3 regions of the Oerskovia sp. USHLN155 genome follow, and region 3 is predicted to be linked to each of the others. Evidence: riboswitches for the same ligand, from Rfam matches in the RefSeq annotation. Region 3 holds a riboswitch; each other region holds the start of a gene.
The links. A riboswitch is a leader RNA that binds a small molecule or an ion and turns the genes downstream of it on or off. The one in region 3 is predicted to bind S-adenosylmethionine.
Positions count from the first base shown of each region.

Region 1: linked by a shared signal. The riboswitch ahead of WFH32_RS07055 (NADPH-dependent FMN reductase) and the one ahead of WFH32_RS14510 (hypothetical protein) in region 3 are both predicted to bind S-adenosylmethionine.
Region 2: linked by a shared signal. The riboswitch ahead of WFH32_RS04215 (ABC transporter substrate-binding protein) and the one ahead of WFH32_RS14510 (hypothetical protein) in region 3 are both predicted to bind S-adenosylmethionine.

Region 1 covers NZ_JBBCXG010000004.1:158,857-162,123, forward strand. The annotation lists gene gdhA (NADP-specific glutamate dehydrogenase) at 1-1,145, opposite strand, end outside; SAM riboswitch class IV at 1,374-1,483, shown strand; gene WFH32_RS07055 (NADPH-dependent FMN reductase) at 1,504-2,133, shown strand; gene WFH32_RS07060 (flavin reductase family protein) at 2,130-2,696, shown strand; gene WFH32_RS07065 (hypothetical protein) at 2,762-3,178, opposite strand.
Region 2 covers NZ_JBBCXG010000002.1:285,288-288,554, reverse strand. The annotation lists gene proB (glutamate 5-kinase) at 217-1,359, shown strand; SAM riboswitch class IV at 1,524-1,635, shown strand; gene WFH32_RS04215 (ABC transporter substrate-binding protein) at 1,933-3,267, shown strand, end outside.
Region 3 covers NZ_JBBCXG010000009.1:159,877-163,143, forward strand. The annotation lists gene WFH32_RS14500 (polysaccharide deacetylase family protein) at 1-1,218, shown strand, start outside; gene WFH32_RS14505 (cold-shock protein) at 1,401-1,604, shown strand; SAM riboswitch class IV at 1,733-1,844, shown strand; gene WFH32_RS14510 (hypothetical protein) at 1,950-2,324, shown strand; gene WFH32_RS14515 (hypothetical protein) at 2,454-3,161, shown strand; gene WFH32_RS14520 (TM0106 family RecB-like putative nuclease) at 3,226-3,267, opposite strand, start outside.

The DNA of each region.
Region 1 (3,267 bases), on a different contig from region 3:
TGCATCTCGAGGGCCGAGGTCGCGACGCCGCCCGCGTTCGCCGCCTTGCCGGGGGCGAAGAGCACGCCGGCGTCCTGCAGGAGCGAGACCGCGCCCGGGGTCGTGGGCATGTTGGCGCCCTCCGCGACCGCGACGACGCCGTTCGCGACGAGCTGCTTCGCGTCCTGCTCGCTCAGCTCGTTCTGGGTGGCGCACGGCAGCGCGACCGTCGCGGGGACGTCCCAGATGCTGCCGCCCGTCACGAGGCGTGCCCCGGGGCGACGCTCGACGTAGTCGGCCACGCGCCCGCGCTCGACCTCCTTGATCTGGCGGAGCAGGTCGACGTCCACGCCGGCCTCGTCGACCACGTAGCCCGACGAGTCGGAGAAGGACACGACGTTCGCGCCGAGCTGCTGAGCCTTCTGGATCGCGTAGGTCGCGACGTTCCCCGAGCCGGAGACGACGACGCGCTGGCCGTCGAAGGTCTGGCCCTTGGTGCGCAGCATGTGGTCGGCGAAGAACACCGTGCCGAAGCCCGTGGCCTCGGTACGCACGAGGGATCCGCCCCAGCTGATGCCCTTGCCCGTGAGGACGCCGGACTCGTAGCGGTTCGTGATGCGCTTGTACTGACCGAACAGGTAGCCGATCTCGCGGCCGCCCACGCCGATGTCGCCCGCGGGGACGTCCGTGTACTCGCCGATGTGGCGGTAGAGCTCGGTCATGAACGACTGGCAGAAGCGCATGACCTCGCCGTCGGACTTGCCGCGCGGGTCGAAGTCCGAGCCGCCCTTGCCGCCGCCGATGGGCATGCCGGTGAGCGAGTTCTTGAAGATCTGCTCGAACCCGAGGAACTTGACGATCCCGAGGTACACCGAGGGGTGGAAGCGGAGGCCGCCCTTGAACGGGCCGAGGGCCGAGTTGAACTCGACGCGGAAGCCGCGGTTGATCTGGACGTGGTTCTGGTCGTCGACCCACGGCACGCGGAAGATGATCTGGCGCTCGGGCTCGCAGATGCGCTCGAGCACGGCGGCGTCGACGTACTGGGGGTTCTTCTGGAGCACCGGCCCGAGCGAGTCGAAGACCTCGCGAACCGCCTGGTGGAACTCGACCTCACCAGGGTTGCGGGCGAGGACCTCGTCGAAGACGGACTGCAGACGACTATCCATGGAGTGCTCCTCGGCAGGGCGGGCTTTGAACCGCACCAGGTTACGTACTCGTAAACATCGCCGTACTCCCGTCCCACTCTGGGAGACGCCAGGCTCATGACCTGGGACGCCGCCCTTGCTCGGGGCAACAGTTCGAGGTCCCACCTCCGGAAACCTCCGTCCACCCTCTGAGAATTCTCGACCTGATCGGTGCAGATTCGCCCCTCCAGGTCTATACCCCTACCCAGAGGTCACGAGCACCAGCGCGAAGCCCCGGCTCGCTGGTCAGCAACCCCTTCACGACGGGGTGCTCCGGGAGATGACCTGGCCGCGCCGGCACGACGCGGCAAGCGTGCAGCACGACGACAGTGAGGAAGCGATGACCCAGCACCCCGCAGCACCCCGCCCGACGCAGACCGACGACCCACGACCGGCCGTGGTAACCCTGGTCGGCAACCCGCGGCCCGGTTCACGGACCTTGACCGCCGCCCGGACGGTCGCGGCCCGCGTCGCCGACCACCTGGGCCTCGCCCCGGCCGACCCGACCCCGGCCACGATCGACCTCGCCGAGATCGCCACCGAGATCCTCGCCCCCGAGCACCCGCGCGCCGACACCGCGCGGGACATCGCCGCGAGCGCCGCGGTCCTGGTCGTCGCGACGCCCGTCTACAAGGGCTCGTACACCGGGCTGCTCAAGGCGTTCCTCGACCTCTACGGCCCCGACGGCCTGGCCGGGGTCGTGGCCGTCCCGGTCGTGGTGTCGGGCAACCCCGCGCACGCTCTCGCGGGCGAGGTGCACCTGCGCCCGCTCCTCGTCGAGCTCGGCGCGACGGTCCCCGCGCGCACGCTCACCCTCCTGGACTCCCGGCTGGGCGAGGCCGATCTCACGAGCACCGTCGACGCCTGGCTCGACCACGCGGGAGGGCCCTTGCTGCGGGCGGCGAGCGCCGCCGTCGGGCAGGAGACCACCCACCGGACCGCCCCCGAGCTCGCCGAGGTGACCCGATGACCGCCGAACCCACGACCCGCTCCGACGTCGCCGGACTCGCCGGGCTCGAGGCCCTGCTCCACGAGCAGGACGAGCCGCAGCTCAGCGCCGACGCCTACAAGGCCGTGTTCCGGCAGCACCCCGCGGGTGTCGCGGTCGTCGCGCTCGAGCACGAGGGCCGCCCCGTGGGCTTCACGGCGACGTCGGTCATCTCGGTCTCGGCCGCGCCGCCACTGCTCGCGTTCTCGCTCGCGTCGACGTCGTCGTCGTGGCCCGCGATCTCGGCGGCCCGCACGGTCACGGTCAACTTCCTCAGCGCCGACCAGGACGACGTGTCGGCGCGCTTCGCGACGAGCGGGATCGACCGCTTCGCGGCTGGCGGCTGGTCTCCCCTCGAGTCCGGGGAACCCGTGATCGACGGCGCGCTGTCGTGGGTGCGCGGCCGCATCATCCAGCGCACGCCGGTGGGCGACAGCTACCTGGTCTCGCTGCGCGCGCTCGCGTCGGGGACCCGGGCGGACGCGACACCGCTGGTCTACCACGACCGGTCGTACCACCGGATCGGGGACCACTCGGCTCTCTGAGCCGCACGGACCGGGGCCCGACGGCGGAGCGCGCCGCCGTCGGGCCCCTCACCCGTGCTGCCGGGTCACCAGCTCCACCCGCGCGCGCTGAGCTCGAGCTCCTCGCGCAGCCGCTCGTCCTCGTCGCTGCGCAGGCCCGCACGCAGCGGGGCGGCCTCGACGTCGAGCCCGCTGAGCCGGCACGCCTCGCGCAGCAGCGCGTCGTACGCACCCTGCGCCGCGAGGTAGTGGTGGGCGCGGGCGTAGACGTCCGGGTCGGCCTCGACCGCGCGCAGCTCGTCGGCGAGCCGCCCGAGGCGGATCTGGAGCGCGAGCGCCACGAGAGGATCGGGTGCCCGACGGCGCCGCTCCCGCAGGGTGGTCCGGTGCGGTCCGAGCGGTGGCAGGGCATCCGCGGAGGGCCGGTCGACGCGCACCATGAACCAGGCGATGGCGGCGACCAGGGCCGCGCCCACCGCGCCGGAGATCACGAGGAGCCACATCGTCGGAGCCTTCTTCCGTGCCCGTGCCCGGCGCACGCGAGGGCCTGCCGGACACTTCCAGCCTAGGCCGAGCGGGAACGCTCCGCCAG
Region 2 (3,267 bases), on a different contig from region 3:
CGCACGTCCGCCCACAGGGCGGGTACGGCCCTCGGGTCGTGCCCGCCCTGCGGCGTCCCCGGGTGGTGCCGACCCTGCGGGCGGGCGAGACGAGCGCCCGGAGGGGAGCGGCGTCGTCGGGCCGGCGGGGGAGCAGGTGCCCACGCCCTCCCACCGTGAGGTGTCACACGCTGAAACGGCGCCCCGTCCGGGCGCCCGGCGCGGGATGATGAGCCCGTGAATGCGCTCTCCGCACGCTCCCAGGTCGCCACGGCCCACCGGGTCGTCGTCAAGATCGGCTCCTCCTCCCTCACCGGACCGGACGGGCACCTCAGCGTCCCTGCCCTCCACGCGCTCGTCGACGTGATCGCGGCCCGCCACGCAGCGGGCGGGCAGGTCGTGCTCGTGACGTCGGGGGCGATCGCCGCGGGGATCGGACCGCTCGGCCTGAGCGCACGACCTCGCGACCTCGCGACGGCCCAGGCCGCGGCCTCGGTGGGCCAGGGCCTCCTCGTCGCCCGCTACGCCCAGGCGTTCGCCGAGTACGGCATCCGCGTGGGCCAGGTGCTCCTCACGGCCGAGGACACCATCCGCCGCGGGCACTACCGCAACGCGCAGCGCTCGCTCGAGCGTCTGCTGGACCTGGGGATCGTGCCGGTCGTCAACGAGAACGACGCGGTCGCGACGGACGAGATCCGCTTCGGTGACAACGACCGCCTCGCTGCCCTGGTCTCGCACCTGGTCCGCGCCGACGCGATGGTCCTGCTGACCGACGTCGACGGCCTGTACGACGGGCCGCCCTCGCGCCCCGGCACCCAGCGGATCCGCGAGGTCCGGTCCGCGCTCGACCTCGAGGGCATCGAGGTCACCGGCCGCGGCAGCTCGATCGGGACGGGCGGCATGCTCACCAAGCTCGAGTCGGTGCGCATCGCGACGGGCTCGGGCATCCCGGTCGTCCTGACCAAGGCCGCGCACGCCGAGGGCGCCCTCGCGGGGCGCGAGGTCGGGACGTGGTTCGCGGTGACCGGCAAGCGCACGACGCGCCGGCGCCTGTGGCTTGCGCACGCCGCCCGCACGCGCGGGCGCCTCGAGCTCGACGAGGGAGCGGTCACCGCGGTCCTGGGCGGACGCGCGTCGCTGCTGCCCGCGGGCGTGGTCGGCGTCACGGGCGACTTCGACGCCGGCGACCCCGTCGAGCTCGTCGCGCCCGACGGGCGCGTGATCGCGCGCGGCCTCGTCGCGTTCGACTCGAGCGACATCCCGGACCTGCTCGGGCGTTCGACGCACGAGCTGCGCGACAGGCTGGGCGAGGGGTACGACCGGGAGATCGTGCACCGCGACGACCTCGTGCTCGTGGGGCGCAAGCGCAAGGCGTCCTGAGCGCGGCTCGTCGCGGCCGACGCGCCCCTCGCGCGCCCCCTGACGGGGCCCGCCGACCCCGACCCGGGTCGACGGGCCCCGTCTCGCGCTCCCGGCGTCTCAATGCGTGGGACGGCGCTCTCACCCCTTGACTCCTCGCCCCCGGGAGGCTTTCCTGTGCGGCAGGTGAAGAGCGCCAGCGCCAAGACCCGGCTCGCTGGCCAGCAACCCTTCGACGTGACGGGGTGCTCCGGGTGGTACCTGACCGCGACCCGTCGGGCGCGGTAAGCACACGGAGGAACGGGCGATGCGCGCACTCGGGACGGAACAGGAGCACGACCGCAGGGCGGTGTGCCGCCTCGGCGGAGCCAGACCCCTCGCGCCCTGTTGTCGCTGACACGTTGCTGAACCCCCGCTGCACCTGACGCACGGCCGACACCCCGCGTCCCCCCTCCGCCGTCCCCTCGACGGCTCCCCACCGCCGCTCGCCGTGAGCCCGGCGTCGATCCGACGCACCCACGGTCCGTCGGCGACCCCTCAGCGCCCCGGCACTGCCGGTCCGACGGCGCGCACGACCGAAGGAGCACCTCTCGCATGTCCCTCTCGACCTGGCCCTCGGGCCCCGGCGGCCGTACGGCCCCGTCCCGCCGCGCGCTCGCCGCGGCCTCCCTCGCCGCGACGGCGCTCCTGCTCGGGGCGTGCGGCACCGGTGGCGGCAGCACGGCGGACGGCACGTCCCCCGGTCCGACGGCGGAGCCCGTCCCGGGCGGCAACCTCACCTTCGCGGTCACGGTCGACTCGCACTGCATCGACCCGCAGCAGGTCGGGAACAACGACGCGATCGCCTCGGCCCGTCAGACCGTGGCCTCGCTCACCGCGCAGGACCCGGACACGGGGGAGATCCTGCCGTGGCTCGCCGAGAGCTGGGAGGTCGACGCGGACGCGACGAGCTTCACGTTCACGCTCCGGGAGGGGCCGACGTTCGCCGACGGCACGCCGATCGACGCGGCCGCCGTCAAGACGAACTTCGACAAGATCGTCGAGCTCGGGGCAGCGGCCTCGCTCGGCTCGGCCTACCTCGTCGGGTACGAGGGGACCACGGTCGTGGACCCCCGCACCGTGCGGGTCGACTTCTCAGCCCCCAGCGCTCAGTTCCTCCAGGCGTCCTCGACCTTCTCGCTCGGTCTGCTCTCGCCCGCGTCCGCCGCGCTCAGCGTCGAGGACCGGTGCGCCGGGAAGTTCGTGGGCTCCGGGCCGTTCGCGGTGAAGTCGTACACGTTCGACCAGGAGGTCGTGCTCGAGAAGGTCGCCGGCTACGACTGGGCCTCCGGGGCCGACGACCACACGGGTGAGGCGTACCTCGACACCGTGACCGTGAAGTTCGTGCCCGAGGCCAGCGTGCGGACCGGCAGCCTGCTCTCGGGCCAGATCGACGCGACCGCGGCCATCAGCACGGTCGACCTGCCGCAGTTCGACGGCAACGGCTTCTGGCTCGCGTACCGGGCGAACCCGGGCGTCGTCTTCAACCTCTTCCCCAACGAGTCGCGACCGCTCGCCGCCGACCCCGCAGTGCGGCAGGCGATCAGCAAGGGCATCGACCGCGAGGAGATCGCTGCGACCCTGCTGACCCCGCAGGACGAGCCCGCGACGAGCGTGCTGTCGCACTCGACCCCGCTGTGGGCCGACGTCTCGGACGACCTGGCGTACGACCCGGACGGTGCGGAAGAGCTCCTCGACGACGCCGGCTGGGTCAAGGGTGCCGACGGCGTGCGGGTCAAGGACGGACAGCGGCTGTCCACCACCGTCACGTTCTGGCAGGTGGCCGAGCCGCTCGAGCTCGTCCAGCAGCAGCTCGCGAAGATCGGTGTGGACCTCCAGCTCAAGCAGGTCACGGTCGCCGAGTCCACCGAGCTCAAGAAGTCCGGAGAC
Region 3 (3,267 bases):
ATCCCTGGGGAGCGCTCCCTCTCGCACGCCTTCGGCCGGTTCGTCGACGCGACCGAGAAGGCGTACGACGCCGCGATCGACCCGGACGGGGTGGGCAACGAGCTCAACGTCGGGTGGGACCTGGTGCTCGCGCAGGGCGACGTGCTGGGGGTGCGTGCCACGACGTACGCCTTCACGGGCGGGGCGAACGGCGAGGTCGGCTCCCAGACGTTCTACACCGACCTCCCTCGCGCGACCACGACGTGGTCGTCGGACCTCTTCACGGCCGACGGACGCACGCAGGCCGCGCAGTGGGTCGACGCGGCGCTCGCCTCGGCCGGTCTGGGGTTCGACGAGCCGGTGCCCTCGTCGGAGGACACGTTCCGGGACGTGCGTCTCGGGCCCGACGGCGCCGCGACCCTGGTCTTCGCGCCCGGCCTGGTCTCTGCCCGCTCCGACGGAGAGCTGGCCGTGCGCATCGAGCCCGACGCGACCCGGACGGCCCTGTCCGCCGTCGGGAAGCAGATCGCGGACGTCGCGGCGAGCGGCGCCCCGTTCATGGGCATCGCACCGCCCCCCGTCGAGCCGCCGCCCGTGACCCCGCCCGTCGCGCCCGACCCGTCCGGCGCCCCCGACTGCTCGGTGCTGCGGTGCGTGGCCCTGACCTTCGACGACGGCCCGGGCAAGCACACGTCCCGACTGCTCGACACGCTCGCCGAGAAGCAGGTGAGGGCGACGTTCTTCCTCGTCGGCCGTTCCGTGAAGTCGCATCCCGACCTGGTCCGTCGCGAGGTCGCCGAGGGGCACGCGGTGGGCAACCACACCTGGTCCCACCCCGACCTCTCGAAGCTCGGCACCGACCAGATCACGGACGAGCTGACCTCGACGGCGGACGCGGTCGAGGCCGCGTCGGGCGTCCGACCGACGCTCGTTCGCCCTCCGTACGGCGCGACGAGCGACACTGTGACGAGTGTCCTCTCCCAGCGGAACGAGCCGGCGATCCTGTGGGACGTCGACACCGAGGACTGGAAGAACAAGGACACCGCCATGACGACCGAGCGGGCTCTCGCAGGCGTCCGACCTGGGGCGATCCTCCTGATGCACGACATCCACGGCTCCACCGTGGACGCCGTCCCGGGCATCGTGGACGGCCTGCGGGCCGCGGGCTACACGCTCGTGACGGTGCCCGATTTGCTCGGCCCTGGCCTGGTTGGCGGACACGCGTACTTCAATCGTTAGCATCAGGGCTAGCACAGTCGGAGTAACCCCTGTACCGTAGCCGGTGAGATTGCAGTGCCTCGCTTGTCCTTGCGCAACGGCCCCATGCCACCGCGAACCTTGTTACCCAAGAGTTGACGACGAACACCGTGATGTTCGGCTCCAGATCATGGAGCTGTTTGAAACTCTAGAAGGAGATCCCCATGGCATTGGGAACCGTGAAGTGGTTCAACGGCGAAAAGGGCTACGGCTTCATCGCACCTGAGGACGGCAGCGCCGACGTGTTCGCGCACTACTCCGCCATCCAGACGCAGGGCTTCCGCTCGCTCGAGGAGAACCAGCGCGTCGAGTTCGACGTGACGCAGGGCCCCAAGGGCCCGCAGGCGGAGAACATCCGCCCGCTCTGATCTCACTCGCCTCCGGGCGTAGCTGATCATTGAACGAGTGCCCCCGACCGTCTCGGTCGGGGGCACTCGTGCGTCCAGGACCAGGCACCCTGGTGCTCGGGCGGTGACGCCGTGGTAGAACTGAGAACGGTCCAGAGGACCAGCGAACCGCCCTCCGGCGTGCTGGTCCGGCAACCGCGCGACGCGCACGGTGCTCCCGGAGGAAGACCCGCCCCCACGACCGTGGGGGAAGAGCGAGGCCCGACGTCGTAGGGCGCCTCCTCGTGCCCCTCACCCGGGGACGGTCCCGGGTGGTTGTGCGCACGGGGGCGAGCTCCGCCGTCGGGCACGGAGAGAAGGAGCACCATGGCCGAGCGCGTCATGGAACGCCGGGCGACGGTCGTCGCCTGTCCCCCGCCCGCTGTGTGCGAACGGTTCGACACCGGGCACCTCCTGCACCCCGTCCACGAGCGCATGCTCCGCAACCGGCCCTGGGGTTGGCGCGAGGGCGTCGTGCTCGCGGTGCGGGCGCACGACGGCGGAGCCGAGGTCGTCGTCGAGTACGCGTCGGGCGAGGGGGCGTGCCGGGTGTGGCATCACACGCTGCTCGACGTCGGCCCCGGTGCCACCGTGCGGGTGCACGAGCAGTACCACGCGCTCGAGGTCGAGGGCCAGGGCCTCAACGTGCGGCTGCTCGGCGGGGTGGGCCCGACGCCGGAACCGGTGCGCTCTCCCCGCTGAGTGCGTTCCGGCCGCGACCCGCCGGGCGTCTCTCGGCCGCATCATGCACTCGGCGGAACGGGTGAGCCGGGCGCCGCGTTGGACCAGTGAGGGCGTCCGCCCTCGACGGTTCGACCAAAGGACACGCTCATGGGATTCCTCGACCGCCTCCTCGGCCGCACCCCGCAGGACGAGCGCTCACCCTACGGCTCGGCAGACCGCCCCGGCGCCCCTGCCTACGGCACCCCGCCCCCGGCCCCGACGGGCCCCGCACGCAGCGAGGACGACGTCGCGATCGACCGCTACCGCTACCTGCTGCGCACGGCTCCCCCCGAGGCCGTCGAGCAGGCGCACGCCGAGGCGTTCGAGCGGCTGACGCCGGAGCAGCGGCGCCGCGTGCTGGCCGAGCTCGGTGAGAACCTGCCGCCCGCCGAGCGCGCGACCTCCGACGACCCGCAGTCGCTCGCCCGCATGGCGACCCGCGCCGAGATGCGCAACCCCGGCACGCTCGAACGGTCGTTCGGCGGCCGGCAGGGCGGTCCGGGCGGTCCGGGCATGGGCTCGATGATCGGCTCGAGCATGCTCGGCACCATCGCGGGCGTCGTGATCGGCTCCGCGGTCGCCAACATGTTGTTCGGCCCGATGTTCGGTGACCCGACCGCGGACTTCGCCGGCGACGGCGGGACCTCGGGCGAGGGCGACCCCGGCGCGACCGAGACGGGCGGCGAGACGGACCCGGGAGCCGGCGACACGGGGGCCGGAGACACTGGTGGCGGGGACGTCACCGAGGCGGGCGGCGACTTCGGCGGCTTCGGGGACTTCGGTGGCGGCGACTTCGGCGGCTTCGGCGACTTCTGAGTCCAACGCCTGAGTGCGGAGCACTCGTCGCCGAGAGCCCCGAACGACGACGAGTACTCCGCACTCAGCGGAGCGGGGCCACGCCCGACCGACACAGCCCGATGAA